DNA from 2 places in the Chloroflexus sp. genome. Region 2 is predicted to be linked to the other one. Evidence: riboswitches for the same ligand, from Rfam matches in the RefSeq annotation. Region 2 holds a riboswitch; the other holds the start of a gene.
The links. A riboswitch is a leader RNA that binds a small molecule or an ion and turns the genes downstream of it on or off. The one in region 2 is predicted to bind cobalamin.
Positions count from the first base shown of each region.

Region 1: it holds a riboswitch for cobalamin, as region 2 does, so the genes downstream of both, cobO (cob(I)yrinic acid a,c-diamide adenosyltransferase) here and AC01ZF_RS01450 (cell wall anchor protein) in region 2, are expected to answer to the same signal.

Region 1 is NZ_JBWGQH010000011.1:1,115-16,960, forward strand. It holds gene cobN (cobaltochelatase subunit CobN) at 1-3,349, opposite strand, end outside; gene cobO (cob(I)yrinic acid a,c-diamide adenosyltransferase) at 3,507-4,115, opposite strand; cobalamin riboswitch at 4,232-4,376, opposite strand; gene ilvA (threonine ammonia-lyase, biosynthetic) at 4,448-5,965, opposite strand; gene AC01ZF_RS07375 (GGDEF domain-containing protein) at 5,952-7,712, opposite strand; gene ltaE (low-specificity L-threonine aldolase) at 7,800-8,873, opposite strand; gene bchM (magnesium protoporphyrin IX methyltransferase) at 9,234-9,914, shown strand; gene AC01ZF_RS07390 (hypothetical protein) at 10,013-10,348, shown strand; gene acsF (magnesium-protoporphyrin IX monomethyl ester (oxidative) cyclase) at 10,413-11,540, shown strand; gene AC01ZF_RS07400 (magnesium chelatase subunit H) at 11,694-15,431, shown strand; gene AC01ZF_RS07405 (BCD family MFS transporter) at 15,428-15,846, shown strand, end outside.
Region 2 is NZ_JBWGQH010000002.1:1,339-17,184, reverse strand. It holds gene AC01ZF_RS01485 (glycosyltransferase family 4 protein) at 1-557, shown strand, start outside; gene AC01ZF_RS01480 (hypothetical protein) at 686-1,498, shown strand; gene AC01ZF_RS01475 (cation-translocating P-type ATPase) at 1,632-4,319, opposite strand; gene AC01ZF_RS01470 (energy-coupling factor transporter transmembrane component T) at 4,480-5,604, opposite strand; gene cobS (adenosylcobinamide-GDP ribazoletransferase) at 5,690-6,445, opposite strand; gene AC01ZF_RS01460 (histidine phosphatase family protein) at 6,461-7,072, opposite strand; gene AC01ZF_RS01455 (hypothetical protein) at 7,161-7,970, opposite strand; gene AC01ZF_RS01450 (cell wall anchor protein) at 8,002-9,063, opposite strand; cobalamin riboswitch at 9,235-9,375, opposite strand; gene AC01ZF_RS01445 ([LysW]-lysine hydrolase) at 9,549-10,595, opposite strand; gene AC01ZF_RS01440 (GlsB/YeaQ/YmgE family stress response membrane protein) at 10,743-11,003, opposite strand; gene AC01ZF_RS01435 (phosphoribosylaminoimidazolesuccinocarboxamide synthase) at 11,117-11,860, opposite strand; gene purM (phosphoribosylformylglycinamidine cyclo-ligase) at 11,893-12,918, opposite strand; gene hisG (ATP phosphoribosyltransferase) at 12,915-13,928, opposite strand; gene AC01ZF_RS01420 (hypothetical protein) at 13,925-14,611, opposite strand; gene hisZ (ATP phosphoribosyltransferase regulatory subunit) at 14,608-15,846, opposite strand, start outside.

The DNA.
Region 1 (15,846 bases), on a different contig from region 2:
GAAAGGCGTCGCGGAAGAAGCCACTGATCCGGCAGACGACATCGATCCGCGGACGACCCAGCTCGGCGAGGGGGATTATCTCAAACCCAGTGACACGCCGGTTTTCGCGTTGCCAGCGCGGGCGCACGCCGAGCAGCGCCAAAACTTGCGCCACATCATCGCCGGCAGTGCGGATGAGGCTAGTGCCCCAGATACTGATGCCGACACTTTCAGGGATAGCGCCATACTCGCGCTGGTAACGCTGGATTAGGTCACGGGCTAACCCTTGGCCGGTCTCCCACGCGGCGAGACTTGGTACGCTGCGCGGATCAAGACTGTAGAAGTTGCGTCCGGTCGGCAAAACGTGAGCCATGCCGCGCGTCGGCGCGCCGCTCGGCCCCGGCGGCACAAACCGGCCCGCGAGCGCCGCCAGCAGATGCTCGATTTCGTCAGTTGCGCTCTGGCGCAAACGCGGCACGATCCATTCGCAGGCGTAGCACAGCACCGCCGCGACCGGCTCGTGATTACTGTTTGCCGGCAAAGCATCTACCAACACGCCGGCAACGGCCTCTGTCTCCCAATTAGCATCGTTAAGCTGGCTAAGTATTTGTCGGCAAAGGTTCTCAATAGCCGCGATACCATCAGCGTTGGTGAACCACTGCTCGTCACCGGCCCGCCGCCGGCCCGGCTGCTCCTGCAAGACGCGCCAATCCTCCCCCAGCGCCGCCGCAACGCTGGCCGGCAGGCTCGGTGCATGCAGGTTGGGCACGCGCAGCAGGTGGTAGACCAGATCGACCAACTGCACGCCGGCGGGCACCGTACCAAGGATATGCAGGCCATCCCGGATCTGCGCGCCGGTCAACTCGCACAAGTAGCCTTCGATGTCTTCGAGCAGGTGCGCGACTTCACGCCCCTCCAATTCGGCCAACACGGTCGGCGTGCCATCTTCAAGCACACTGCCATCCCACTCGTGCCGGTGATCGCCGTGATCGGCTTGCAAGATGTAGCGCAGATCGTCAGCTAACTGGCTGCGTTGCAGCACCTCCCAAATCTGGCGCTGCAAGAGCGGTAGCTTGCTCGGATCGAGCCGCTCCATGCGATAATATTCATCGACCAGTTGCGCTAATTCGGCCAAATCACCATACGCGCCGGCGTTAGTCATCGGCGGGGTGAGGTGATCGATAATCACCGCGTGGGCGCGCCGCTTGGCCTGCGTACCTTCGCCGGGATCGTTGATGATGAAGGGGTAGATCAGCGGCAGATCGGCGAGGAACGGATCAGGGAAACAGGTCGCGCCAAGGCCGACGCCTTTGCCGGGCAGCCACTCGAGCGTGCCGTGCTTACCGAGATGGATGATCGCATCGGCGCGCCACTCATCGCGCAACCAGCGGTAGAGCGCGTAGTAGTTGTGCGGCGGCGGCAGGTCAGGCCGGTGGTAGATGGCGTCCGGATCCATATCGTAGCCGCGCGGCGGTTGCAGCGCCACAAAGACATTGCCGAATGCGAGGCCGGCCAGCGCCAACGCGCCGCCATGCACATACGCCTTGCCCGGCGGCGGCCCCCATTGGCGAATCATCGCCGTTTGTAACTCCGATGGCAATTCATCAAACCAACGCCGGTAGGTCTCAGCAGGTACTCGGTACGCACGGGCAAGTTGCTCGGTCGTGAGCCACGTCTCATCATACGAGCAACGCTCGATGAGATCGGCGATGAGTTGATCGCCGGTCGCCGGCAGATCGGCTACCGTATACCCTTCAGCTTGCAACGCCGCGAACAGACGCATCAACGATGCCGGTGCATCAAGACCAACCGCGTTCCCAATCCGCTGTGCCTTGACGCTGCTGTTGGTTAAGATGACCGCAATCCGCTTTTGCGCATTCGGTTTGCGCCGCAACTGCGCCAAACGCCACACCAAGCCGGCCAGCCGCTCGATCCGCTCTGGGTCAGGCACCGAGCGCGCCGCCGCTTCGCCAGCTTGGGTCTTAAACGCGATTGGCACGCCGATGATCCGGCCATCCAGTTCAGGCAAAGCCACATTCATGGCCGTATCAAGCGGCCCCAACCCGCGACCATCGCGTTGCCACGCCGCCCGACTGCTACTGCTGACCAGCGCCTGCACCACCGGCGCATCCAGTTGGGCAAAGGGGTGCGGCTCGCTATCGCCGAGCGCGAAACTGAGGGTCGAGACGATTACATCGACCGGCTCGGCTTGGCGTAGCAGCTCGAGCGCCACCGGCATCCCCGCCGCATTTAGCTCTTTGAGCGATTGAGTGTAGACCGCGCGCACACACAAGCCGCACGCCTGCAAGCCGGCGATCAGCGCATCGACGAAAGCGGTATTGCCGCTGAGCAGATGAGCGCGGTAGAAGAGCAATCCGGCCACCGGCGCATCAGCCGCCGGCAACGCTGGTTGGGCCGCCTTGCTGCGCCGGCGCGGTTGGGGTGGGGTGTAAATACCGTGGAGCGGCAATTCAACCGGCGGATCGTAGCCCCACCCGCTCGCCAGTAGGTGATCGCTCAGACACTGCAAGCCGTTGGCGAGATTGGCCGCACCGCCAGCGTGAAAATAGGCGCTGACCAGCATTGCCAACGGCACCCCAACCGTCGAACGCGCCATCAGATCAGGATCAACCTGCTCGACTGCCGGCAGACAGAGCAGGAAGCCGCCGGTTGACGCCGCCCACTGTTGTAGCCGTTCGAGACCGTAGGCAAACGCCGCCGGACTGTGCAAGCGCGCCACCACAATTGCCGCCGCGGGCAGATGCTGTTCGAGCAAACGGTCAATCGCCGCCGGGTCGGCCAACCGGCCCACGTGCGCCATTCGCACCGGCGCAAAACCATCGGACAACAGGTCGAGCGCCTGCTCTAACGTGAGCAGGTCGGTATCGGCTTGGCTCAGCACGAGGATGCCATCGCCAGCCACTGCCGGCAGGCGCTCGGCGCTCGCTGCCGGCGCGCTCACCCCATCCCAGCTAAAGCCGTTGAACAGGTGAGGCGCTAATGCTGGCGGCGGCGGCAACGGCTGATCAGCCGCCAACAGATCTTCGATAAAATCGTACAAGATCGGAATGAGCGCTGGATCGTTCAGCGAATGGAACCAGTAGGGCCTGCCATCCATCAACAAGAGGGCCACATTCGCCAACGGGCACGGCCCCAAGCAACCGCCCTGACTGAGATGAACCCGGTTGCGTAACCGTCGCCGTTCCCATTCCGTGTGGTAGCGATCGGTCGGCACCGGGGCAAAACCGCGTTCGGTGTGGCCGCAGCAGCAGCCAGTCGCACAGACAATCAGCATCCCGCGCCGCGCGCCAGCATTGACCATCCGCCCGTCGAGGCGCTGCACCATGTTACGTTTGAGCGATTCAGCCATGGTTCCTCGCTGCTCGTGTTAGGTTTACCGCAGAGGGCGCGGAGGACGCAGAGGGTTGTCTTATCTATCACGCTCGAAACCGAGCTTGCCGACCCACCACTCTCATCCTCTGCGCTCTCTGCGTCCCCTGCGGTAAAAAATCCCCTGCCGCGATCCCTCAATACTCAATCCCCGGCTGGGCGCGAATGCCCTGATCGCGGAATGGATGCTTCACCTCGTGCATCTCCGTCACCAAATCGGCATACTCGATCAACTCCGGCGGCGCATACCGACCGGTAATAATCAGATGCAACATCGGCGGCTTATGCGCTTTCAGCCACTCCACCACCTCAGAGGCCGGCACCCAGCCGTAGTGCATCACATACGTAAACTCGTCGAGCAAAAAGACATCGTAATCGCCGCCGGCAATCTGCTGCTTCGCTACTTCCCAGCCGTGCAGGGCCCGTGCTTGGGTCTCATCGAGATTCCGACTCGTCCATGTGAAGCCATCACCCATCGGCGTCAGCGTAATACCCATACGTTTCAGCGCACGCAACTCGCCAAAGTTTGCCTGTTCGTGCTTGATAAACTGTACGCCGCCTACCCGCATATCACGGCCCCAAGCGCGCAACAAGATGCCGAGGGCCGCCGTCGTTTTGCCTTTACCGTTACCGGTATTGACAATTACCAAGCCCTTCGGCGTATGGCTAGCCCGCACTGCCTTACGTCGCGCTTCCGCTTCCGGTGATGAACCCGGCCCCAAAGGAGTTGTCGTCTCGCCCGACACAGCATGCTCCTTCCGTTGACATATAAACAAAAACCCCAACCGTTCTCGTCGGCTGGGGTTATGAAACGATAACGCAAAAACGCGCTTCGTTCATCCTCCTTGGCGCGAGAAGGGCTGAACGAGAATACATCGCGGCAGGCGTCCTGGCTTCCGGCATATCACATCCGGTTACAGTTGCGGCACAGCGCTGGACTTGCACCAGCTTCCACCTTTACGCCCTAGCATCCGGGCTAACGGGTCACCGCGATGAGTATGCAATTGCTTACGTGCAAACCTACTGTGATTATAACACAACTCTATCCAGGAACCTGCTACGCCTCGCGCAAAGGCACCTACTTCAGAAAGAGATGATACGCCGGATTATCACTCTGCTCGCGATAGGGATAGCCGAGGCGCGACAATGAAGCGTAAAACCGATCAAGGTCGGCATCGGGCACCTGAATACCGGCCAACACCCGGCCATGCGCACTCCCGTGATTACGATAATGGAACAGGCTAATATTCCACGAGGCATCGAGCGATTCGAGGAACTGCAACAGCGCCCCTGGCCGTTCGGGAAACTCGAACGAGAAGAGACGCTCATCGGTTGCTTCCGGTGCGCGTCCCCCAACCATATGGCGCAGATGGATAATCGCCAACTCATCGTTGGTCAAGTCAACGACGGTATAGCCAGCCTGACGCAACCGATCGGCCAGTTCATGGCGCTGACGCGCGTCGGTCAATTGGATACCAACAAAGACGTTGGCATCGGGACGCGGTGCATAGCGATAGTTGAACTCGGTGATATTGTGCGGCCCGATCACCCGGCAAAACTGTTTAAACGAACCGGGTCGTTCGGGGATGGTCACGGCAAACAGCGCCTCGCGTCGTTCACCGATCTCGGCCCGTTCGGCGACGTGGCGCAGGCGGTCAAAATTCATATTCGCACCGCACGTCAGTGCAACCGCCGGCAGATCGGCACCGTGTTCGGCAATATACCGCTTCAAACCGGCGACTGCTAACGCACCCGCCGGCTCCATAATGGCACGCGAATCCTCAAACACATCTTTGATCGCTGCACAAACCTCATCGGTAGTAACACGAACAAAATCATCGACGTAGCGTTGCACAATCGCAAACGTATGTTCACCTACACGCCGCACCGCCACACCATCAACGAAAATACCCACCTGATCGAGCGTCACCCGATAGCCGGCACGCACACTCTGATACATCGCGTCGGAATCGTCTGGCTCAACGGCGATAATCTCGATATTGGGGTTGATGCTCTTGAGAAAGATGGCAATTCCGGCGATCAAACCGCCGCCACCAACCGGCACAAAAACCCGATAGCGCTCAGCCCGCATCTGCTGCGAAATCTCTAGCCCAATCGTCCCTTGACCGGCAATCACCAACGGATCGTCGTAGGGATGGATAAACGTCAGCCCCAACTCTTGCTGTACGCGGTACGCGTGGGCTTCGGCGTCACTATAGCTATCGCCATAGAGCACGACCTCGGCATTACGACGACGGCAGGCGGCAACTTTAATCTCCGGCGTCGTTACCGGCATCACGATCAATGTACGAATCCCCAACTGTTGGCCGGAGAAGGCTACCCCCTGCGCGTGGTTACCGGCCGAAGCAGTAATCACACCCCGCTCCTTCTCGGCAGGGCTAAGATGGGCCATACGGTTGTAGGCACCACGCAGCTTAAACGAGAAGATCGGGAGGAGATCCTCGCGCTTAAAAAAAATCTTTGTGCCAAGCCGCTCACTCAATAACGGTGCAAATTGTAATGGGGTCTCTTCCACCACATCGTAGACTCGACTGGTGAGAATACGTTGCACGTAGGCAAAATCAGGATTCGGCATAACGAGACAACTCCTTTGTGCCGCAGACACAATTGCGCCCACGTTGTTTGGCCAGGTAAAGCGCCCGGTCGGCATCAACGACTAATGAAGATGGATCAGGATGAATATCGGCCTGAAAACTGGCAACCCCGATACTCAAGGTCATCGGGATGAGATAACCATCAACGGTGAAAGGTTCTGACATAACCTGCTGACGTAACCGCTCGGCCACTAACAAAGCTGATTCGTATTGCGTCTCCGGCAAGATCAAGCCAAATTCCTCGCCACCATAGCGGGCCAAAATATCAACATCACGCACATGCCGACAGCAACGCATGGCCACCTCGCGTAACAGTGTATCACCAACGACGTGACCGTATGTGTCGTTTACCTGCTTAAAATGGTCGAGATCAATCATTGCAATGCTCACCGGCGTGCGGTAACGGCGCGACCGCTCGATTTCGTGGTGGAGGATTTGAAAAAAATGCCGGCGATTGACCAGTTCGGTCAACACATCAGTAATCGTCAACGACAGGATGTGGGCAAAGCGCATAGCGTTGTGTAATGCTACTGCGACGGTTGCCGCCAGTAATTCGAGTGCACTCAGATCGGACATCGCATACACATCGCCCTGTTCGCTACCGACAACCAATGCACCGATGATACGATCATCGACGATCAATGGTGTCGCCATAAATGATCCCTCTGCCAGATCGCCTTCAAGCTCGGGCAATGGCTCGGCGCCCGGCGCGGGCAACATCTGCGCACTTGATAAGCGCAACGATACCCCAAACCGTAAAACATAACCGGCTAAGCCGTGCGTCACCGGCCAGCGTTGCACCGGTTGTCGACCGTCTGGGGTATACACATAGACATATTCGGCCGTCCGTTGATCGACGAGTGTTGCGATCATCAATCGGCTATGACGAACCAGATGCGACACGGCACGATGAATAGCTTGATACAGTTGTTCGAGATCGAGGGTAGCCCCCATCTCCAAACTAGCTTGGTACAGCGCATACCGCTCGTCGGCATCGCGCACAGCACGCTGATACATACGGGCACTATGTAGAGCAATTGCCGTCTGCAGAGCAATAGCCTTTAAGATGTCGCGATCCGATTCCTGGAACGGCTCATCACGCATACGATAGAGGGCGAGAATCCCCAACGGCGTATTGCCGTAGATAATCGGTGTTGCTAGCAATGAGCGTACCCCAAGACGAACCAGTTCGGGCAGCGCTACCGGATGTTGGGGATAATCGGCAATAAGGATCGACGTTCGTTGCTTGATGAGCTGCCACATCAAACCGCGCCGCTGTGCCACAAGCGGAGTAAGGGTATTAACCGGCAGATTGACCAGATGGCCTATGATTAAACGTTCACGTTCGGGATCGTAGAGCGGCAACGAACCGGCATCGGCGTCGAGGAGCTCCATCGCAAAGCGCATCACCTGCTCCAACACGTGTTCGATATCGAGCTTGTTCGAGAGCACAAGCGCCATCTCACTCAACCGATGCTCGGCACGTCGAACAGACACGGCTTGAAAAGCGATCAGGAAGGCAAATGTCGCACCCGCTTCATTCAACAACGGTTGGCAGGTAACGGTATAACGACGGCCTTGCAGCAATACTTCGTTTTCCGATTCAGTATGCACCAGATCAGGTAAGAGAGGAGTAACGTCAGGTAGTAATGGACGTAGGGCTTCGCTGCAAGCTACTACCTCACCTGATAATGAAAGCAGTACCGCAAGCTGACAAGAAGCATCCATACTTCACCTTGTTGCATGACCAAGGCTGAACACTTTACCTGCTCTCCCCATCTCTTGGCCCGACGAACATCCAAGCGAAGAGCCAACCTACGCCAACAACTCAGCAGCCACCACGATCACATGCTCAATATGCGACCGCTCGATCCCATAATGGGTCACTGCGCGAATACTGGTTGAACCCATACTTCCCATCAAGATACCCTGTGTCCGCAGTGCGGCTAGCAACTCACTCACACTAAGCCGGGGATGAACAAAGGTAAAGCGGACAATGTTGGTCTGCACCCTACTCAGATCAATCTGAACCCCAGGCAATTTGGCCAAACCGGCGGCCAGCAAACGAGCATTGGCGTGATCGACGGCCAGACGGTCAATCATCTCGGTCAGAGCGACGATACCCGCAGCGGCGATCACACCTGCTTGCCGCATTCCGCCACCCAGCATCTTTCGCACCCGCCGTACCCGTTTGATCACCGACGCTGGACCGGCCACCAGTGAACCAACCGGCGCCGCCAATCCCTTCGAGAGACAGAACATCACCGTATCGACGTGATCAGTCAAGGCCGTAACCGGCACCTCCAACGCGATTGCCGCATTAAAAATGCGCGCACCGTCAAGATGCACTGGCAGATCGTGGGCACGGGCCAAGGCGTGTACCTGTGCCAGATACTCAGGAGTTATTACCACGCCCCCGCACCGGTTATGGGTGTTCTCGAGACAAATCACACCGGGCGGTGCAAAATGGGCGTCGTCCACCTTTGTGACTGCAACTGCCAACAGATCAAGATCGATCCGACCATCAGCAGTGTTGGGCAACGGATGGTACACCAACCCGCCCAAAGCACTCGCACCACCGGCTTCGTAATGATAGATATGACTTTCGTTGCCGAGAATCACCCGTTGCCCGCGCTGACAATGAGCGAGCAGCGCCGCCAGATTCCCCATTGTCCCGCTCGGAACCAATACTGCCGCCTCTTTACCGACCATCTCGGCGGCCAAACGCTCGAGCGCATTGACCGTCGGATCCTCACCGTACACATCATCGCCGAGCACCGCATCGGCCATTGCCGCTCGCATCGTCGGGCTAGGCAGGGTTACCGTATCGCTCCGCAGATCGATCCGATCTGCCATCGATTCGGTGCCGGCCACAATATAGCCTTCCATCAGCCCCTCCGGTGGACGAAACTATTTGCTAATGAACCATTATAGCACGGCACGAAGCCTCGTTTGCTTTACCCTTATACAATAATACTGACCATAGTTGGCCGACCAATGACGATATTTTGAGCAATTTTCATGGCATTAGTGTGCGATATTCACTCAATTTAACCAAACGCAAAGATTTTGCACAATGATTGTCTATATTCCATGAGATTGACTCTCATGCTACAATTTGTTTGAACGTTCGTAGTTTTGATTCAGCACTACATTACCCTTAAGCCGGTCTATCAGTGTAAGCACGGTTTCATACTTTGTGAACGTAGTACCAAGTTTGGACTACATACATAGCTAGAGGAGAACAACGTGCTTGAGGTCTCGCAGCACAAAGCTCAATTGCGCGACTATTTCAACGGTTTGGGCTTTGAACGCTGGTCGGCAATTTACGGCAACGCCCCCCTATCCCTTGTCCGCCAAAGTATTCGGGAAGGCCACAACCGGATGCTGGCTGTGGCTGACACCTGGTTGGCCGATCAACCGCCCCCAACCACTGCCCTTGATGTGGGCTGTGGCGTAGGCTTATTTAGTCTCATGTTGGCCCGTCGCGGCTATCGGGTTCGTGCGGTCGATATTGCGCCACAAATGGTTGCTGCTACCCAACGCGCTGCACTCGAAGCCGGTTTCGCCGATCGGATTGAGTGCTGTGAAGCCGATATCGAGTCATTGCAGGAGCCGGCACAGGTGGTTGCCTGCTTTGATGTGTTGATCCACTATCCGCAACCCCTCTTCGGCCAGCTCTGCACCCATCTTGCCCAGCTCACCGAGCATACCCTGCTGCTGACCTACGCACCGTACAACTCATTGCTCGCCGCGTTGCATTGGATCGGCGGTTGGTTTCCCCATAGCCAGCGCCGTACTGAGATCCAAATGATCCGTGACCGTGAAGTGATGGCGATTCTCACCCGCGCCGGTCTGCGCGTCCATCGCCTCCATCCGATTCGTAGTCGGTTTTATCACGTTACCTTGATCGAGGCTCGCCGCATATGAGATACCTGGCACGGCAACTTTTACCTTACGGTATCACCGGTCACATAGACCGCGTTTTATAAGGTTGTAGTTCAGAAACACAACTACAGGAGCAAGCCATGCGACGATTGCTGGTAGTGATGGCCTTTGGTGCAGCCGCATTTATCCTGCACAAGTGGTACAACCGCGAGGTGCTGCTGGAGGGTGAGGGTTTCGTCCGCTTACAGAGCGAGCATGAACACTTCCACTTCCACGTCGATCTACCGCCAGGGATGGAGATTCAGCCTGGTGATACGCTCGAAATTATGCATCTGCCACCAACCGAAGACGGACGTACCAACGGTGAGATTTGCTACCGCAGCCCCATCCGGCTGTATAAGGCGAGCTGGTTGCGACGTTTCCTGACCAAGAAGAGTAGCCTCGTCGAGATCAACGAGCTGGTCGAACACCCGTAAGGTTAGTATCGGGTACGAAGCCCGTGTCACGATTGGTACGAACAGGAGCGCAAAGGAGCAGAGCATGTTTTGGATCAACCCCTTGATGATAGAAATGCCCGGTGAGTTCAGTCGCACGACCCGCCATGCCCTCAAAGAGGCCATTCTCTCACCTCGGTTCTACACCACCGATTTCAAAGCCATCGACAAACTTGAAATCGATCGCAACGGTCTGCGCGACGAATTCGACTGGATCCGCGACGAGTTTGCCTACGATTACAACCGCACGCACTTCCGCCGCACTGACGAGTTTCTGCAAAACTTTGATGATATGCCTGAACGCGATGCGTTCATCGATTTTCTCGAGCGCTCATGCACGGCTGAGTTTAGCGGTTGTCTGCTCTATGCCGAGATGGTCAAGCATTTACACGATCCAACCTTACGGGCCATCTTTAAGTATATGAGCCGAGATGAAGGCCGCCATGCCGGTTTTCTGAACCGCACAATGGCCGATCTGAATGTCGCCCTCGATCTCACCGTCTTGCAGAAACGCAAGAAATACACCTACTTCCAACCCAAGTTTATCTTCTACTCGGTGTATCTCTCGGAAAAGATAGGTTATTCGCGCTACATTAACATTTACCGTCACCTGGAACAGAACCCGCAATACTGCATCCACCCGATCTTTAAATGGTTCGAGCAGTGGTGCAACGATGAGTATCGTCACGGCGAGTTCTTTGCCCTCCTGATGCGCTCGCAACCGGAAATGCTCGAAGGAGCCAACCGACGCTGGATCCGCTTCTTCTTACTCGCCGTCTATGCAACGATGTATCTGAATGATGCCCGCCGAGCCAATTTCTACGCCGCTCTCGGCCTTAACTGGCGCGATTACGACCAGAAGGTCATTCGGCTGTGCAACGATATTGCCACACAAGTCTATCCAGAAACGATGAACCTCGACGATCCGCGGTTCTTCGGTTATATGGACAAGCTGGTTGAATACGACCGCAAACTGCGTGAACTGGAGGGACGCAAAGACCCGGTAGCGCTGGCGCAATCAACCCGGCTCAAGGCAGCGATTGCGCTCCGCTTGCTGGCGATCTACCGGCTGCCTACCCGTAAGACAACCGAGGCGATTCGCTGGAAGGGGTTACCCGGCTTCCCCAACTACCCCGGTCCCAATCGGCCACAGCGCGTCGCAGCAGCAGATTGAAGCTGTCCGCGCGGTAGAGGCGTAACGACACAAGAGCGTGTCCTGACACGCAGGTTATCGCCTACCGGCCTTGGCGGCAGGACTAGCTCCTGCTGCTAGAGGTACCTTTTGCCTAAACACCGGTTCTGCCTGTACGACTGGTGAGGAAGACCCATGCACTTTGTGGTTCTAACTATCGACGGTAATCATCGTCCGGCGCTGCTGGCAGCCGCCGACCGTCTGCGGCGCGAACACAAGGTTACGCTGAGCCTGGCGGTGTACGATGCGTCGACTCTGCGTGATGCAGCAGGATGGGCACAGCTCGATCGTGATTTAGCGATTGCCGATTTTGTCTTTGGCGCACGACTATTTAGTGAAGAGTTGGTGCGTCCGCTGGCCGAACGGCTGGCCCACTACGAAAAGCCAACCCTGATTATTACCTCCAACCCGGCCCTGATCCGCTGTACCCGTATCGGAGGCTTCTCCCTGCGCCGCGAGAGCGATACCGAGCCGGGACCACTACGGCGGTGGGTACAAAAACTCCGTCCTCAAGGCGGGGCCGGTGAAGCGCGGCGCCAGTTGGCAATTTTGCGCAACCTGAGCAAGGTCTTGAAGGTTATTCCCGGCACGTCACGTGATCTCTATACCTATATCACCAGCCACCAGTATTGGCTGAACGCTTCGCCGGAAAACCTCTACCGTTTGCTCTGTATTCTGATTGCACGCTACGGCCCGCAGCCGCGCCCAAAGCTCCCTCAGCTCGATCCGCTGAGTTACCCTGAAACCGCACTGTACCATCCTGACGCACCAGAGTTATTTACCTCACTGAACGATTACCGCCGTTGGCGCGGTAAGCGTATTCCCAAGGGTGGCAGCGTTGGCATCTTGACCCTGCGCACGGTTGTCCTGAGTGGTAATACACCCCACATTGATGCGCTGGCAAGGGCCATCGAGGCCCGTGGGCTAGAGGCCCGCATTGCCTACGCCGCCGGTCTCGATCTACGACCGCTGCTCGATAAAGAGCTGGCCGATGTTGATGTATTGGTCAATGCAACCGGCTTTGCCTTGGTTGGTGGTCCTGCCGAGAGCCAACCGCAGCAAGCTGCCGAGGCCCTCACCCGCTTTGACCGACCGTATCTGGGGTTGGTGCCCCTCGCCTTTCAACGTATCGATGACTGGCGCGCCGATGATAACGGTCTCACGCCGGTGCAGCAGGCCTTAAGTGTGGCGATTCCCGAACTCGAAGGTGCTGCCGAACCGTTGATTTTCGGGGGGCCGGCAGCCGACGGGCAGCGCTTCGCACCGGCTCAAGCCGAAATCGAGCAAATTGCCGACCGGATTGTCCGTCGGGTTGCGTTGCGACGCATGCCCAATGCGCAGAAGCGGCTGGCAATTGTCATCTATAACTTCCCCCCGGCTCTTGGTACCGTCGGTACAGCGGCCTATCTCGATGTGTTTGCCAGCCTGTATCACCTGCTCAAAGCCCTCGCTGCCGATGGTTATCACGTTGAGGTGCCACACAGTGTCGATGAACTGCGCCATCTGTTGTTGGCCGATGGCCCGGCCCACGGGGCCGATGCCCACATCGCCGATTGGCTGAGCGCCGATGAGTATCGCCGCCTCTTCCCGGCCTATACCGAGATCGAACCGTATTGGGGTCCGGCACCGGGTGAATTGTGGCGAGATCAACGCGGTATTCGGATTCTTGGCCGCCAGTTTGGCAATGTCTTTATCGGTGTGCAGCCCAGCTTCGGTTACGAACGCGACCCGATGCGGTTGCTCCTCGCCAAAGATGCTGCGCCGAACCATGCGTTCGCCGCTTTCTATACATGGATCACGCACAAGTTCCGCGCCGATGCGGTCATTCACCTCGGCACCCACGGCGCGATGGAGTTTATGCCGGGCAAGCAGGTCGGTCTCAGCGCGCGTTGCTGGCCGCTGCGTCTGATCGGGCCGCTGCCCAATTTCTACGTCTATAGCGTCAACAATCCGAGCGAGGCGGCCATCGCTAAACGACGCGGCGCGGCCACGCTAGTCAGCTACCTTGTGCCGCCGGTGCAGCAGGCCGGTCTCTATAAAGGGTTGCGCGCGCTGCGCGACGCGATCGAGCAGTACGAGTGCAATCCCGATCCGGCGCTGGTGGCCGATCTGCGCGACCGGGCGGCGCAACTGGGTATTCCTATGGAAAGCAGTGGCGACGATCATGCCGACGTCGCCGGCTTGGCCCACGAGCTGCTACGCATCGAGCAGCGTATGATCCCGCTCGGCTTGCACGTCCTCGGCCAACCGCCCGCCCCCACCGAATTGGCCGATTTCTTGCTGCTGTACGCTAGTTTGCAGCCCAATGGCGGCCTGCCGGCCCTGATTGCGCGCGGGATGGGGATCGACTACCAGCAGCTCTGCGCCCGCCTGAGCAGCGATTTGGCGGCCCAAAACCAGATGCGCGAGATCGAGGCCCGTGGCCGCGCGGCGATGCTGGCCTATGCCGAGGCTCACGATGCCGAGGCTGGCGCGCGAGCCGTCGCCGCCAAGCTGGCTGATCTCGTCTCCGCCACTGCGCTGCGTCCCCTCTGGCCCAAACTGGCCGAGCTGCGCAACGGCCTGCTCGCCAACGACGAGCTGCGCAACCTGTTGCATGGTCTGCGCGGCGGTTTCATCCCGCCCTCGCCGAGCAACGACGCCGTACGTAACCCGGCCGTTCTCCCAACCGGTCGGAACCTCTTTGCCCTCGATCCGTATCGCGTACCCACCCCGGTATCGATGCAGCGTGGCGAAGCATTGGCAAACGAACTACTTGCCCGTCTCCGCGCTGAGCAAGGAGCTTGGCCGCAGAGCATCGCAATTGTGCTGTGGGGTACCGATAACCTTAAGAGTGATTGCGAAGGGGTCGCACAGATCTTGGCCCTGATCGGCGCCCGTCCGGTGATCGACGAACTCGGTAACGTGGCAGATGTTGCGCTGCGTCCGCTGGCCGAACTCGGTCGCCCGCGTATTGACGTGGTTGTGACGGTGAGCGGTATCTTCCGCGACCTGCTCGGCAACCAGATGCGCTTGATCGACCGCGCCGCGTATCTGGCCGCTACCGCCGACGAACCGGCAGAGTGGAACTTCATCCGCGCCCACGCGCTGGCCCAAGTAGCCGAGACGGGCATCTCACTGGAAGAAGCAGCTATCCGCGTGTTCGCCAATGCGCCCGGTAGCTACGGCGCAAATGTCAACTTTCTCGTTGAGAGTGGGACGTGGGAAAGTGAAGATCAGCTCAGCGATGCCTTCTTGTCGCGTAAGAGCTTCGTTCGCACTGCCAATGGCCAATGGCGCGAAGCACGTGGTCTCCTTGAAGGAGCATTGCGGCACGTCCAAGCCACGTTCCAAAACATTGATAGTTTTGAAGTTGGTCTAACCGACATCGACAACTACTACGAGAATCTCGGTGGGATCGCCAAGAGTGTAGAACGGATTCGCGGTAATGCACCACCGGTATTGGTTGCCGATGCGATCAGTTCACCCGGTGCTAGCCGCATCGCCTCGATTGAGACGATGCTACGGCTTGAAACACGGGCCAAGCTACTCAACCCCAAGTGGCACGAAGCAATGCTAGCCCACGGCTTTGCCGGTGTCCGTGAAATCGAGGCGCGTGTCGGTCATACCTATGGCTGGAGTGCCACGGCTAACGCCGTCGAAGGGTGGATCTACGATGAGATTGCCGCTACCTATGCCCTCGACGATGCAATGCGTGAGCGGATGGCCGCCCTCAACCCATCTGCCACCGCCGGCGTTGTTCGTCGTCTCCTCGAAGCTGCCGGACGCGGCTTTTGGGCTGCTGATGAAGCAACGCTCAATCGCCTGCAAGAGATTTATCAAGATCTCGAAGATCGTCTAGAAGGTATTACCGAAGAGAGGAGTGTAGGATGAACTGGTTGAAAATGATCCGTTTAGGCATGATCCACATGGCTACCGCCGTTAGTTTAGTACCGATTACCGGTGTGCTCAACCGGATCATGATCCACGAACTCGGCATTATGGCCAGCGTTGTGGCAGCGCTGATCATCCTGCCGCACCTCTTCTCGCCCATTCAAGTCTTCATCGGTCAGTTCTCTGACCGGCATCCACTGTGGGGGTATCGGCGTACACCCTACATCGTACTGGGGATTATCCTCTGCGTCGTTGGCTCGGCGCTCACGCCGTTTGCCGCCTTTGCAATGGACGCCAACTTCTGGCCGGGATTAATGTTGGCACTGCTCATCTTTGGCATGTGGGGTATCGGTTTCAACGTTGCGGTTGTGTCGTACCTTTCCCTTGCCAGCGATCTGTCGCCATCGCATCTACG
Region 2 (15,846 bases):
ATGGGCTTGATGGGTTGGCTGCCGGTGTGACGTTGATTGCCGGTGTGGTCTTGGCTTTGCATACCCTCACCCTCGAACCACCACAAATCACGGTGGCATTGCTCCCGCTGGCGCTAAGCGGTGTCTGCGCAGCGTTCCTCCTCTATAACTCGCACCCTGCTCGCATTTTTATGGGTGATGTTGGGGCGATGACGATCGGTTATACGCTAGGTATTTGTGCCCTCATCGGTGGAGCTAAATTGGCGACCGTCCTCCTTGTGCTTGGGGTGCCGCTGGTTGATATGACCTGGCTGATCTTAACCCGGACCTTACGGGGGCGCTCGGCAGCGCAAGCCGGACGTGATCATCTCCATCACCGACTCCTCGATCTCGGTCTGAGTCAGCGGCAGGTAGTGGCCTGCTATTACGGGTTGAGCATCGCTTTTGGCGCCATTGGTTTGCTCGACTTTTTTACCCCTCTCATGAAGCTCATTGCGTTGGTGCTGTTGGGCTTGGTTGTCCTCGTGATATTGATCGTCTTACAACCAAAGCCGACAACGCACGCGGCACGACTGTAACAGCAGTGCTGTTGCCATCGCAGCGATAGAGCCTTCCGTCTACAGACTGTTGTGTATGTCTTACCCCTCTCATATCATGAGAGGGGTTACGTCCTACACATCGGATTGCTCAGCAACAGGCAATACCTATGCGACGCTTGTTGATGATCGTCGTTGTGCTCTGCCTGATCGGTGTGGATCGAGTCGTGAGTGCCCCAACTGCCCATACCGACCAGGATGGTCTGTATGTCCGCCCGGCTCCACCCACTCGACCCGGTCCCACTATCGAAGCGTATGTGCGACCCGAGTTTGCTGCCCGTATGCGTCGCTCACGCAGTACGATCCTGGCCGCCGCAGCACGACATAATCATCCGCAGTTATCGGGGATGAGTGACCGCGAATTTGCCATTGTCATGGCGACCATTCTCTATAACGAAAACTTTGGTTGGGCTGAAGAGCTGGCGCCGCCGTTACGGATGGTGACGCCGTTGTATCAAGAGGCGCAACAACAGGTAAACAGCGGGATAGGCGCAAACTTCAGTGTCTGGCCGGCTAACCTACGCCCTTCAGTTGCTGCTGAAATTTTGGCCGGTGAGGTGCCTCTCGCCGATGGCAGCATATTGCACATACCGCTACGAGTCGAAGGCAGCCAGATCGATCTGCGACAATATCACGACCAACGAGCACTTTTCGCTGCGATTACGACCGAAATTAGCCACGACGAACTCGCGATCAACTATCTTGCCGCCAACCTTGAACGTGGGGTGTGGCGTGCGGCGATCGAAGGTCAGCCTATCTCGTGGCGCACGCTGGCTGCCTGGCACAATCAGGGCATCGTCGATCCAGTTGCTATTCGGGCGAATCCAACAGCACGCGACTATGTGCGCCGGGCTGCGGCTTATTTGCCGGTGGCACGTATGTTATTTGCAACCACAGACCCTGCCGAAATGAGCGCTTTGTGAGTGTTGGACAAGTGAAGCGGTAGGGTGAATGGGCCGCCCGCGTGGCGGCCCGCCTTCTCAATCGGGTACTGAGTTACGACATTCCCGAATAGCACCTCACCGGCCTGTAGTACGCTTAGGCAGGGCATCGTGGTTAGCCGTTGGTTTGTCGCCGTAACACCCATTTCGTCATCTCCAACACCGGTACCACCGTTAGCGCGACGAGCGTAATGATCAGCCAATCGATCGGTGACAGTGGGAAGGTACTAAACGGTTCGTGCAGAAACGGGAGATACACCACTGCCAATAGTAAGAGCAATTCCCAGATGATAGCAAGGTTCAGCCAGTGATTGGCAAAGGGCCGGTGAAAGACCGATAGGTGGTCGGAGCGGAAGTTGTAGGCTTTGAAGAATTGAATGAGCACGAGCGATACAAACGTCATGGTCATCGCCTCAACCATACTCCGCCCGCTCTGCATCGCCCACACAAAGAGCGCAATGTTGACCAGTGCTGACCACAGCCCGCCTACCATCATCAGTCCGACGACAGGACGGGTGAAAATGCCACGGCGTGGGTCGCGTGGTGGCTGTTGCATGAGATCATCGTCGGGTGGATCAACCGCTAAGGCGAGTGCGGGTAGGCCGTCGGTAGCAAGATTGACATAAAGAATTTGAGTGGCCGTGAGGGGTAACGGCAATCCGGCAAAGGTTGCGCCGGCCATAAGCGTGATCTCGCCAATGTTCGATGAGAGCAGATACATCAAATACTTTTTAATGTTGCCAAAGATGCGCCTTCCCTCTTCCACTGCCGCAACAATCGAAGCAAAATTGTCGTCGGTGATGGTCATCGCTGATGCTTCTTTGGTCACATCGGTCCCGGTGATCCCCATTGCAATACCAATGTCGGCCTTCTTCAATGCCGGCGCATCATTGACACCATCGCCGGTCATTGCGACCACATACCCTTTCTGTTGCAATGCAGTGACAACGCGCAGTTTATGGATCGGTGCTACCCGTGCATAGACATCGACCGTTTCGACGATGTTGGCAAAGTCTTCATCACTGATGGCATCGAGTTCACTCCCGGTCATCACCTGACCATGCACAAGCAAACCGAGTTCACGAGCAATGGCGGCTGCCGTGAGGGGATGGTCACCGGTAATCATCACCACGCGAATGCCGGCGCGCTGGCAGGTCTGGATGGCCGTCTTCGCTTCAGGACGGGGCGGGTCGATCATACCGACGAGACCGAACAGGGTCAATTCGTGTTCGGCAGTGTCTAAGGTGGCTGGCGTCTTGCCGGCGATTGCCAGGACACGCAGCGCTGTACTAGCCATCGTTTGCGCTGCGTCAAGTATGCTTACCCGATCTTCTGCAGTGAGCGGGGCGAGGCCGGTCGGCGAGAGCCAGTGGCTGCACGCATTGATGATGACCTCTGGGGCTCCTTTCGCATACGCGACGGTAACGCCCTGCTCGGTGTGCAGCGTGATCATGCGCTTAGTTTCCGACGAAAACGGAATTTCGGCAATACGCGGTGCCTGACGAACCAATTCGTCGACGACAAGACCGGCTTTGGCTGCTGCTACGACGAGCGCCGCTTCAGTCGGGTCTCCTTGGGCTTGCCAACGTCCATCGCGATAAACGACGCGCGCGTCGGAGGCGAGGGCGGCACCCCGCAACAGTTGCTGTACCGCGGGATCAGGGGGAGTCGGTTGATCGGCAAAGTAGAACTTGCCGTCGGGGGCGTACCCTGATCCGCTTAGCTCCCACCAGCGCCCGGCCACAAACAAGCGTCGGACGGTCATTTCGTCTTTGGTAAGGGTTCCGGTTTTATCGGTGCAGATAACCGATGTGCTACCCAGTGTCTCGACTGCCGGCAAGCGGCGCATCAAGGCGTTACGCTTTGCCATACGCTGGACGCCGATAGCCAGCGAGATGGTAACAACGGCAGGTAACGCTTCCGGTACAACGGCAACGGCCAAGGCGATCCCGAAGATGATCATCTCGACCAGCGGCTGGCCGCGCCAAAGGCCGAGCACGGTGATGATTGCCACAATGACCAGTGCTGCTCGAGCCAGCATGTGCCCGACTCGGTCGAGATTTTCTTGCAAGGGTGTGCGTCCGGTCTCGATGGTTTGGAGCATTGTGGCAATAGTGCCAAACTCGGTATGCATACCGGTGGCGACGACAATCCCGCGGCCACGGCCATAACTGACTGACGTACCGGCGTAGACCATGTTTTTGCGGTCAGCCACCGGTGCGGTCGGTGGTAGGATCACTGCTGCGTTCTTTTCAACCGGCACCGATTCGCCGGTAAGGGCTGCTTCCTCGATCTGTAAATTGACCGCTTCGATGAGCCGGAGATCGGCGGGCACCCGATCCCCGGCTCGCAAGAGCACAACATCGCCGGGCACCAGCTCGCGCGCCGGAATAGCCTGCTCGCTGCCGTCACGTAGGACGGTTGCATTCGGTGCCGCCATCCGGCGCAAGGCTTCGATTGCCCGTTCGGCGCGATATTCTTGGATAAAGCCAAGAAGGACGGCAAATAACACGATAACGATAATCGCAACCGATTCGATCCCGTGACCGAGCAAGAGTGAGAGTCCGGTGGCGATCAACAGGATGATGATCAGGACGTTTTGGAATTGGGCCAGCAGGATTTTCCATGGCGAGATGCGGATAGCAGCTTGCAACTCATTCGGGCCGTAGCGAGCTAAGCGTTCAGCCGCTTCAGCGCTACTTAGGCCGTTTGGTGAGCTGTTGAGTTGTGTGTACACTTCAAGAAGATCGGTGCTGTGCCAAGCTGGGCGTGTTTCATCACGCCTAAGGGTAGATGTTGCCATTATCAACACTCCTCGTGTTTCCGCCAGAGAGCTATCGATTGGAAACGTATCAGCGTGAGGGTAGGCCACGCCTTACTGTGAGCATAGCACGTTGGGGGTGGTGATACAACCCATACGTATGGATCGGTTTGCTAACCGGCGGTTAGAGGGTTATCTGCCTCTAATCGGCAAATGCGCTCTGCTGTTGGACCGCGCGACGCGCAGCACGACGGTCGGCGACGATCCGGTGGGCGCGACGCAGGGCTGATGTGCGCGCCGGTATGGCCGGTACGGCGAGGGCCAAGATGGTAGCGCCGATGCGCAGATCGAAGGTGGGGGGTATGATTTGAGGAAACGGGTAGTAGACGAGAGCTGTTGGTTCGAGGAGCCGCAACGTGGCGATCACGATGGCTGCACTGACAGCGGTAAGACAGGTGATGGTATCGTGGTGGTGCCACCTTTCACGGCGATACGTCGTTCGGGATACGGTCCGACTGAGTTGGTGGGACGACCACCAGACGAGTGCTAGCCCGATGCCGCCAAGTGGAGCCATAATCGGTAGAACGGTGGGGCCAGCCCAGAGCCAGCTTATCAATGTGGTAGCGAGTATACTAAGCCCAAGCAGCAGGCCGATCATACGACCAGTACTTGGTTTGGTGAGCGTGCGTCCGTATCCGCGGGCCTCTAATGCTTCGGCGAGCTGCAATGCGCGTTCGAGGCTCCCGGCTAACAGTGGTCCGACGAGCGCCCACCAGCTCCGGATGCTGCCAAAGCGGTGGCCGCGTGCGCGTTGCGCGGCGATAATTTCTTGCCCACTGCGCACTAGTCCCGGTGCGAAAGCGATGGCAATCGTGACGGCTAATCCGGCGTGAAAGAGTGAGCGTGGCACGAGACGCAGCAACCGATGGTGATCAACTAAGGCATTGAACGTACCGAAGATCAGCAGAAGCGTCCATAAGCTCAATCCGCGCGTCGCTCCCCACGCTAATGCTTCGGCGGTGATCGGTCCACCCAAGACAATTCCGCCTAACCATACCGGTAATTGGTATGTCGGTGCGTTGAACAAAACTGTGGCCCCGCGTGGCCCACCCACTGTGATCACCGCAAAAACAATGTAACTGAGCCAGATCACTGCTCCGGCACGGGCAAACAGTGGGAAACTACGTGCCAGTGGGCGATCATCACGGCGCGCTACGAATACATAGCCGACCGCTAACATGATCAACAGGTGGTAAAGTGGGTGTGGGGCCAGTATTGCGATCGCTGTAGTAGCAGCCAACCACACCAGCCACGTGCGGGTATGCATGCGCAATCCTTCTTCGTTGTCTTTTGGGCGCGGGGCGGGTGATAGCCTACATCGTCGGTACGTACCGTCTCCGATCCACTACCTCCTATGACAGGTTTGCCGTCAGTACGGCCAGCGCCACAACTTCACCGATTTCACAGAGCGCACCATAGGTGTCGCCGGTGAGACCGCCCAGATCGCGTACCCACCAGCTTGCCAGCAGATGCGCAACTCCTAACACGAATACAGCAGCCACGATTCCGGTGATACCGGCGACAAGCCATGCCGCACCGAGCATCATAGCCGAAGACAACCACAGATCTTGTTGACGTACTTGCGCGTTAAAGGTCCGGCCCAGTCCACCTTCGCGGGCAGCGGGAAAGCGATAGATCCCATAGCAATCGGCCCATCGCCCTAGCATCGGGGCCAACAGCAACGCCGGCCACACGTTTGTCGCTTCTGCGATGAGTGCTACTTTGAACATAATCAGTACGATCAGCGCTAATGCACCCATCGCCCCGATCCGACTATCTTTCATGATTTCGAGTTTACGTTCACGCGACCGCCAACTCATCACCGCATCGAAGGTGTCACTCAGACCATCGAGATGGAGACCACCGGTAATGATGCCCCAGATCGCCATCACCATCACTGCCGCCGTTAGATCACCCCACAGTGGGCGGACTATGCGATCGGTAGCTACCAGCGCACCGCCAATGACCAATCCGACTATCGGAAACCACGGGATGGCCCGTACCACACTCTGTTCATTCATTGGCGGTATGCCGGGTAGGGGGATAATGGTCAAAAAGCGGATCGCTTCGATGAAGCCATTGACCGAGCGGACCGGCATTTCGTTCATAGAAAGCTCCATGCGCTAGCGTATCGGTGGTACGTTGTTAACCATGCGGATAATGATCGATGAGCCGTATATGTCAAGGGCAGTCAGGCTGCCCAGATCGATCCGCCAACGCCAATGTTCGGCTACCGGTGTCTGACAACAGAAACAGAGTACCAATTGGATAGGGGTAGCATGAGTGATAACGATCACTCGTTCGCCGACATAGTGTGAGCGTAGTTCGTGCCAGGCTTCACCAACGCGAGTCGCTACGTCGGCCAGACTCTCGCCACCGGTCGGTTTGCCGTTGATCCCATCGGTCCAGCGCGCTTGGGCATCGCCGGGAAAGCGTTGAAGTACCTCACGGTACGTTAATCCTTCCCATTGTCCCTGATCGATCTCGCGCCAACGCGGGTCTTCGGCGATAGCAATCGATGGGCGGTGTTTGGTGATGGCAACCGCCAGCGCGCGGGTGCGTTCGGTCGGACTAACGATGGCGTGGGTGAATGGCAATGCTCGCAAGCGACAGACGACAGCTTCGTGCTGTCGCTGACCGTAGGTAGTCAGCGGGCTGTCACCGTGACCTAGATAGCGACGGGCGCGATTGGCAACGGTTTGGCCGTGGCGAACAAGCCAAATGCTGGTGCGCATAAGTAAGCTCTTCCAGGTCGGTACGGTTAGGTAGATGACGAGATCGTGCTACCCCAACTACACCATCTGCACCCGTTCATCTGTGTGATCAAGTGGCACCCCTTCGTCTGAGCGTCACGACGATTGCTCCGAGCAAGAGGGCTACTAATGCTACAAAACCCCACCACTGGCTGCTATCGCCTGAAGTAGTCGATGTCTCTTGAGAAACTCCGCCTGCCGGCAGCACAGTTGCAGTTGCCGATGGTACGGGCGTGGACGTGGGCATGACCGGTGCCGTCGCAGTTGCCGATGGTGATGGTACGGGCGTGGACGTGGGCATGACCGGTGCCGTCGCGGTTGGCGGTGGTGTCAGCGTTGGCCCGACAGTTGCCTTCGCGGTCGGTTTGGGCGTAACCGTCGGTGCTGTCGTCGAGTCTGCTACCGTCTCCCGCAGACAAACGTCGGCGAAGGTAAGATCGGGTGGAACGGCCCCACCACTGGTGTCACCTGGACCCCATGCCCAACCATGTAAATCACCATCACCGACCCGCACATTACTCGCACCGAGGTTAGAATAGCGCCACCCATCTTGATCACGCAGGTAAAAAGCCCAGTAAACTACTCGACCCTGCTCGCGGGCACAGAAGCAGCTTGTAGCCGGGTAGTCACACCCTTCGTCCCCGATTTTGCAAACCGCAGCGCCAATCCTGCTCTGCTGACTAATCACCGGCAAGCCACTGCGTTCAAGGAGTTCGAGACCGCTGATACTCGGTTCGCTAAACGTCACGCATGCTGTAAAGACTTCACCGTTACCAAAGCGAACTACTATCCCGGCGCGGTTGACCGCCGGTTGCGCGGCGGCTACGCCGGAGAGGAGGGCGACGGCGAACAAAATCAACAGAAATCGCAGTGATCGCATAGGTAACTGGTAAGAGCTTTCGGTCACAAATTCATACTTGGGCCGATGTGCGTCGCAGCGCTACCCCGGCAACCAGTAATCCCAACCCGCCGACAACCAACAACGGTAGGGGTATAATCGGTTCGCCACCGGTGCGTGGTAACGTGCCGGCAGGTGCGATCAAGCTCTGCGCGGTCGGGATCGTCGTGGTTGCGACCGGCAACGTCCGACGGGCCAGCGCCGGAATGGCTTGATAGGTGGCAAGTGCGTTGTCGTCGGGCATTGCATCTTGATAGCGGAACGCGCCACTACTATTCTGAAATGCGGCTAAAGCGCTCAACGGAGTGGCATCACCTTGCTTCCACGCTGCGTCGTCCGGGTTTTCGCCCAGTGCAAGAATGGCCTGAACGACCGCTGCTGTCGAATTGGCGTCACTGGCGTTACCGAACGCCGACGTTTGTGAGTAGGGGAACCCACCATCGGGGTTTTGCTGACCGCGCAGATAGGATCGTGCTGCCGTCAGTGCATCGGCGGTGCGGGCATAGCCACTCAATGCCATCACCGCCAGGCTCGTGGTGTTGGTGTCGCTGCCGGTTGCTGCTGCCCCATCAAAGCTCCAACCACCGTCGCGCAATTGCAACGCGATCAACCGATTGATGGCGGCTGCCGGTGGTTCAACCCCCATCGCTTTGATGGCGAGCAATGCCAAGGCGTGCCCGTAGACATCACTCCCGTATTGGCCGGTTGCCGGATCGTAGAAGGTGCCGAGTTGATGGGCTAAATTCACGCCACCGAAGGTGAGTGGATCGCGCTGGGCGGCGACGGCAGCCAAAATGACCTTCGCAGTCGCGCCGGCCGAAGAGGTTCCATACGTGGCCGCTTGTCCGGCGAGATAGGTAACGGCGTTCGCCGGTGGTTGTTGCCCGCCGGCGACAAAGGCAACGATTGCATCGGCGGTATCACCGGGACCAAAACCGGCAAAACTGCCATCAGCTTGTTGTTGACCGGCAACCCATGTTAATGCCGCCTCAATGGCGTTGGTCTGGGCAATTACCGGTTGCCAGACGACGAGACTCACAATGAGTGTGACGAGCAGGGCATATATGCGGCGCATAGCAAATCATGTCCTTTCGTTGCAGATCGAACCTACCCTTCCATCTCACGCGCAGATCACGCCCGTTGATCGCAACAAAATACCCTCCACGCCGTGTGGAGGGTGTGAATCGACGAAGGCAAGAATGCATGCCAATCTTGCGACCGCCTCACTCCCTTACCAACGCGGGTGTGATAGCGAACGAGTAGGGACGGGCATTCTGGCTCGTCGCCAATGGCGACCTACAGTAGCGTGGACTGCGCCGGCCTTTGACCGGACTTCCCCCAATTAAGCCCTTCGCTTCCTCCGGGCTCCCTACCGGCGGGGTGATACACACCCCGCAGTTGCTTATATTCAATTGTGGCAATAGTACCACACATGCATCTGTTCGTCAACGACGAATAGATATTGTTGTGAATTTGCAAGTCTAAATAAACTGTATATTACCGTTATCAACAATAAGTGTTCGATAATTGCTTGCTATTAGGTGTTTTCCCAAAATATACTCAGCGCAGTTGCGTCAAGACATCGGCTAACACGGCAATGGCCCGTCCATACTCGGATAACACGATATGTTCGTCGGGAGTGTGATCGAGTCGTGAATCACCCGGTCCATAGGCAACAATTGGACATTGCCACACCGGTCCGACGACGTTCATATCGGCGGTACCGGTTTTATGCAGAAAGGCCGGTTGACCACCATGTTGCCGGATGGCGCGGACAAAAGCGCCGGCGAGTGGCGTGGTGCGTGAGCTTTGAAATGCGGGACATGCACCTTCAAAAGAGATGTCGGCTGAGCCGGCCAAGTGACGGAGAGTCTCGGCGAGTACTGTTGGGTCAAGACCGGGTGGTAAACGTAGGCCGATGGTTGCTTCTACCCATTCCGTTATTCCATCGCTACCGCTGCTCACCCGGCGCAGTGAGGGGATGAGTTGATCGAACAATCGCTCACGTCCGGCATTGACCGTTTGGCAATAGTTCTCAACTGCACGCCAGAAGTCGACCATCACTTCCGGCGCAGCTCGTTGTTCACCGGCGCTATGCGCTGCCGGTTGGTGGTAGTGGTAGTGAGCGAGTAACCGTCCCTTATAACCGAGCGTAACCCGATCCCAGCCGCTCGGTTCCCCAATGATGCAAAAATCGGGACGGTAACGATCGCGGGCTGCATGTGCCCCACGTGAACTGGCTGCCTCTTCTTCGGTAGCGCCGATAATGATTAAGCGACAACGTAAGGTTCCGGCTAACTCGGCTTGCCGTGCCGCCCACACAAATGTTGCCAACGGCCCTTTGGCATCGACCGCTCCTCGTCCATACAGCTTATCGTCGACGATCCGTACCGGTATCTCGCCGGGTACAGTGTCGATGTGTCCGAGGAGTACGACCAATGGCCCGTCTGTTCCCACACACCCAACTGCACTGCCCGACTCATCGACGAAAGCTTCCCAGCCAAACGCCGCCATTTGCTCGACCATGACCTGCACTGCTGCCGCTTCTTGTCCGGAGACCGACGGTGTGCGTAATAGTCGCATCAGAAACTCGATTGCGTCATTCATACCACCTCCTGACCGGTGTTTTGTAACCTGTGAGGCAAGTGTGTATCCTCAGTTCCTATAGTAGCAGGAACTGTTTGTAAATATCAAAATCCCCCTCACCGCTACCGGTGAAGGGGTTATACGACTACGCAGTTGGTTCGCTGTCACTTAGCGTTTGCCGTATATGACACGGCTCAGCGAAATTAAAATGACCGCGCCAATCGTAGCGACTACTATACTGCCGAAAAAACCGGCATTCCCGCTAATACCGAGCAGACCGAAGATGAAACCACCCACAAATGCTCCGATCAAACCGAGTACAAGATCGCTGACCAACCCACGCGAGCTGCCCGTGACCTTTCCGGCCAGCCAACCGGCAATAAGCCCGACTAAAAGCCATGCGATGATACCGCCGGGATCGAGCGTCATCACTTATCCTCCTTCTTGTCGTCTTGCATTGGCAACTCTGATGACTCATACAACCACACTATAGCATGGCCCGGCACTGTAAGGCAATTGGCTGTTGCATCAATTGTTCTGATTCAAACCTCCCATCGTCCGGTCAGTTCGGCGACTTGCGCGTAGCGTGCGTATACGTCGGCCAATACATCTTCATCAACAACCTGCGCGTTCCGATATACCTGCTTGTCGAGCATACGGTTGGGATCACCACCCGGCCAGATCCGCCACGAATCGTTATCGATTACATCGGCGACCAGCAATGTACCGTCGCTTGCCCGACCAAACTCGATCTTGAGATCGACGAGCGTTACGTCAAGTGTTGCCCATGCTGCTTCGAGCGTCGTAAACACCTCTTGTCCGGTCGTTATCATCTGTTCGACTTCAGCGGGCGTGGCGATGCCTTGAGTTACTATCTCGTCGGGTGTGATCTGCGGGTCGTGACGTGCGTCGTCTTTCAGAAAAAACTCGACCAATGGCGGATCAAACCGTTGTCCGGCAGCTTCCGGGTGGCGGCGCAGATACGATCCTGCCGGTACGCGACGCATAACCACTTCGAGTGGAATCATGACACAGCGCCGCACTACCGTCAGCGTCGGTTCCGGCGCATCTACGAAGTGGGTAGCAATTCCAGCCCGGTTGAGTAAGCGAAAGACGTTCGCCGTCGTTTGCCCTGCCAAGGCTCCTTTACCGGCGATCACGTGTCGGCGAGCACCATCGCCGGCGGTAATGCCGTCTTTGTGAAAGAGGATCGCGAGATCGGGATCGGTTGGGTGAGCGTAGACGATCTTTGTTTTGCCTTCGCTAAGGACGTGACCAAGCTCCATCATCGTCTCTCTTTCCTCTGAATGTTCAGATGTTATCCGTCGACCAAGCGCACTGTTGGTGTGGCCGTTACTCTACCGACCAGTTGTGCTTCGGCAACGACCTTTTGAGCGGCGGCAACCGACTCGACGGGGATGATCACCAGCATGCCTAACCCCATATTGAGTGCGTGAAACGCCTCGTGCTCGGCGAGTCCACCGACTTCTACAAGCAGCTGACAGATCGGAGGAACGGTCCAACTATCGCGCACGATTTCTGCGCCCATTCCTTTGGGAAGCACACGGGGGAGATTGTCGTAAATCCCGCCGCCGGTGATGTGACAGAGAGCTTTCACCGGGACAACTGCGCGCAGTGCGTTCACTTCAGAGAGATAACAGCGGTGAATAGCCAGGAGCGCCTCGCCGATGGTTTGTCCGCCGAGCAATGACGGACGCGCGTGGTAGCCTTCGGTAGCGAAGTGTTGGGCGACGATCCGACGGGCCAGGGAGTAGCCATTGGTATGTAGACCGGTGCTAGGGAGGGCCAAGATCGCATCTCCGACAGTCACATCAGGGCGCGGCAAGAGATCGGCCCGTTCGACCACACCGACAATTGTACCGGCCAGATCGAAGGCACCGGGTGCGTAGACATCGGGCATTTCAGCCGTTTCACCACCGATCAGCGCACAACTGACGGCGCGACATCCTTCAGCCACACCGTTGACAATAGCTGCGATCTGGACTGGATCAAGCTTGGCGACGGCAATGTAATCAAGAAAGAAGAGGGGTCGCGCACCCTGCACCAAAATATCGTTTACGGCATGGTTGACTAAATCCTGCCCAACCGTATCGTAGCGTTCTAAAGCAGCGGCGACTAAGGTTTTGGTCCCGACACCATCGGTGCTGCTCACGAGCACCGGGGCCTGCATACCGGCGAGAGCGAGTGCGGCATCAAAACAACCACCGAACGCTCCCATTCCGGCTAAGACGGCCGGCCCATGGGTGCTGCGCACGGCGGTAGTCATAAGTTCTTTGGCCCGGGTGGCGGCGGCAATATCAACTCCGGCGGCACTATATTTCATGATCGCTCCTCACTAAGGCGAGCGCTGAGCCGCGCAAACGCCTCGCTTTCGGCTTGGAAGACATGTTGTACTTGAACGGTTGTAATGCTACTAGCGCTAATGCTGCGCAGATAATCGATGGCCGGTAACAATTCCTCTTGTGGCACGACAATATTGACGGCGTACCAACCACTCGCACCGGCGAACTTGCTCCATACCGGTGCAATCGTTGGTCCCTGCAAACCGGCTAGCTCGTGGCGTGCCGTAACCTTGCGTCCCACCTCTTCTACGGAGGTGCCGGGCAGATTGGCCGTCAGCGAATAGAACTGGCGCCCACGTCGGCGCGCTTCGATCAGGTCGCAAAGCTGTCGGACCAATTCGAGTCGGGCCGGATTGCCACGGAGTGAGCGGCGTGAACCGATCAGGATCGCTTGTGATCGGAGGATCGGTCCCCCGACGATTTTGAGTTGATTCTCGCGAATGGCCGTACCGGTTTCGGTAATGTCGGCAATAATGTCGGCATAGCCAAGGCTGGGAGCTGCTTCGGTAGCGCCTTGCGACTCAACCAGCTCGAAGACGTTGATCCCTTGGGTGTAGCAGAACCGCCGCACCGTATTCGGGTATTTCGTTGCGATCCGTAGTCGGCGGCCTTGGGCTTGAAACTCAACCGCGAGATCGGCTAGATCGGCCCACGAGGTGACGTCGATCCAACTTTGCGGCACAGCAAAGACAAGCTCCACCCGCCAGAAGCCAAGATCATCAATGATGATGAGCACATCATTGTCGTCGTCGCCGTACTGTTCGTGCAACAAGTCGTAGCCGGTGATACCAAGATCAATTGCTCCTTCGGCTACTTTGGCGACAATATCGGCAGGGCGGTGGAGCAAGACCTCGGTGTTGGGCAGGCCGCGGAGGATAGCCGTATACTGGCGCGGGTTGGCACGGGTGACACGCAAACCGCAACTTTCAAGTAAAGCAATGGTGGCATCGTACCCGGAACCCTTTGAGGGAATGGCAAAGCGCAGCGTCATGGTATCGACCTCTGATACTGTACACGGCGTTGTTGGTAGAGTGCGGTTACTGCGGCGACATTCTGCCGTGTGTAAACGTCATGCACGGCGGTGGCTAACCGTTCGCCGGCTAGCACGAGCACTTGTTGACCAAGCGATGGACTGGCGAGATCGCGGACATTCCGTTCGTCGTTGGTGTCAAGTTGATGCAAGTTGACCAGCGTTGGTCGAATTGCCAGCAAGAGCGATGTTTCCCAGAGTGCACCGCGGTCTTGCATCGTGGTATCGACCAGTTCGAGGGGGGATACGGCGAGTGTGAGCAGATGGTGCTGACGTAGCATCGCTTCAGCGGTTTCGATCAACATCAGATCAACCTCGGCGTTGTCGGGGAAGCCGATTACAACGGCTATTTGAAACCCTTGATCGGCGATCGATTGCAGCCGTGCCGTTAGCAATTGGCGAAACAGAGGTATATCTAGGCTAGGATCGCGCCACAAAACGGGATACAGCACGCCGCCTAGACGGTGCATTGCTCGTTCAGCCACAGTTTCGGCGATCAAGCCGGCGGCGCCTTGGGCGAGATGCAACCCGCGCGCTACCAACGTTGCCCATGGCAACCATGCAATGGGGTACTTCTGCACGAGCTGTTGTTGCTGGAGCGGCAGCAGCTCGGTGTAACGCCCCCATGCTAGTGTTGTACTCATAGCCCCTCTCCTAGCTCAGCAAGGGTAATGCGCCGCTCAGTACGGGTCGCTAAATCGCGCCACACGACATACTCCCCTTCGCGTTCGGCAGCTCCGGCGATCACCGCTGCGGCGAAGCCACGGCGCGTGGCATCACGCAAGTTGTCTTTGATGCTGCGTTTGCGCACATCGAGCACGACTGTATGACCACTCATTCGCAGGAGGTTGGCAACCAGCACGGCATACGGGTAGTCTTCATCACTCACGGCGGCCACCAAGACGGTGGGCGGATCGGTTGGCTCTGGGGGTGTTGCGGCTGCAACCACCCGCTCCAGTCCATAGGCAAAACCTACCGCCGGTACAGATTGCCGCCCACCGAGTGCGCCGACCAGATCATCGTAGCGCCCGCCACCGCAGAGTTGATTACCTTCGCTGTCGTAGACTTCAAAGATCAAGCCGGTGTAGTAATGTAGACCACGGCCCAAGGCACCATCGATGATCACCTGTTGGGGGGATACGCCGTGGGCGATGAGCAGATCGAGGATCGCTTGCAATTCGCGAAACGCTGCTGATTCGGTACCGAGTAAATCGGTAAGGGCCGGCAAGGTGTGGTGCGGCGTACCGGTGATGGCGGCTAAGCGGGCCAATTGTGCCAATGCTGCTTCGACCAACGGTTGTTCATCGGCGCGGCGGAGAGTCCGTAACAGCCGTTGGATAACTTCAGCCGGACTGCGCGTACCGGTGCGTAAATCGATCCCCATTGCGGCTAACACCCGTTCAAGCCAGAGTGCGGCCTGCGCGTCATCAAGCCCGGCCGGCAATTCTAGACCCTCCGGTGGTGTACCAAGATTGGTCAAGACACGCTCGCGTACTGGTGCGAGGCCTTCGGCGCGTAACCGTTCGAGGCTCCAAACCAATAACCCGCGGGTTCGTTCGGGTAAGTCAAACCGGCTGAGCAGCTCGCGGGCCAGCCCAATATGACCGATCCGTACTGTGTAATCGGTTACTCCGGCTGCGTTAAGCCCGGCACAGGCAAGGGCTATCACCTCAGCATCGGCCCGTGGTGGCAGTCCACCGATGATCTCGCCACCGACTTGGGTAAACTGCCGGTAGGTGTGACGTTGAGGCCGTTCGTAGCGGAATACCGGTCCGGCATAGCTCAGCCGCAGCGGGAGCGGTTGGTCTTGCATCCTGGCCACGTAGGCCCGTAGCACCGATGCTGTCCATTCGGGACGCAACGCTAAATCACGCCCACC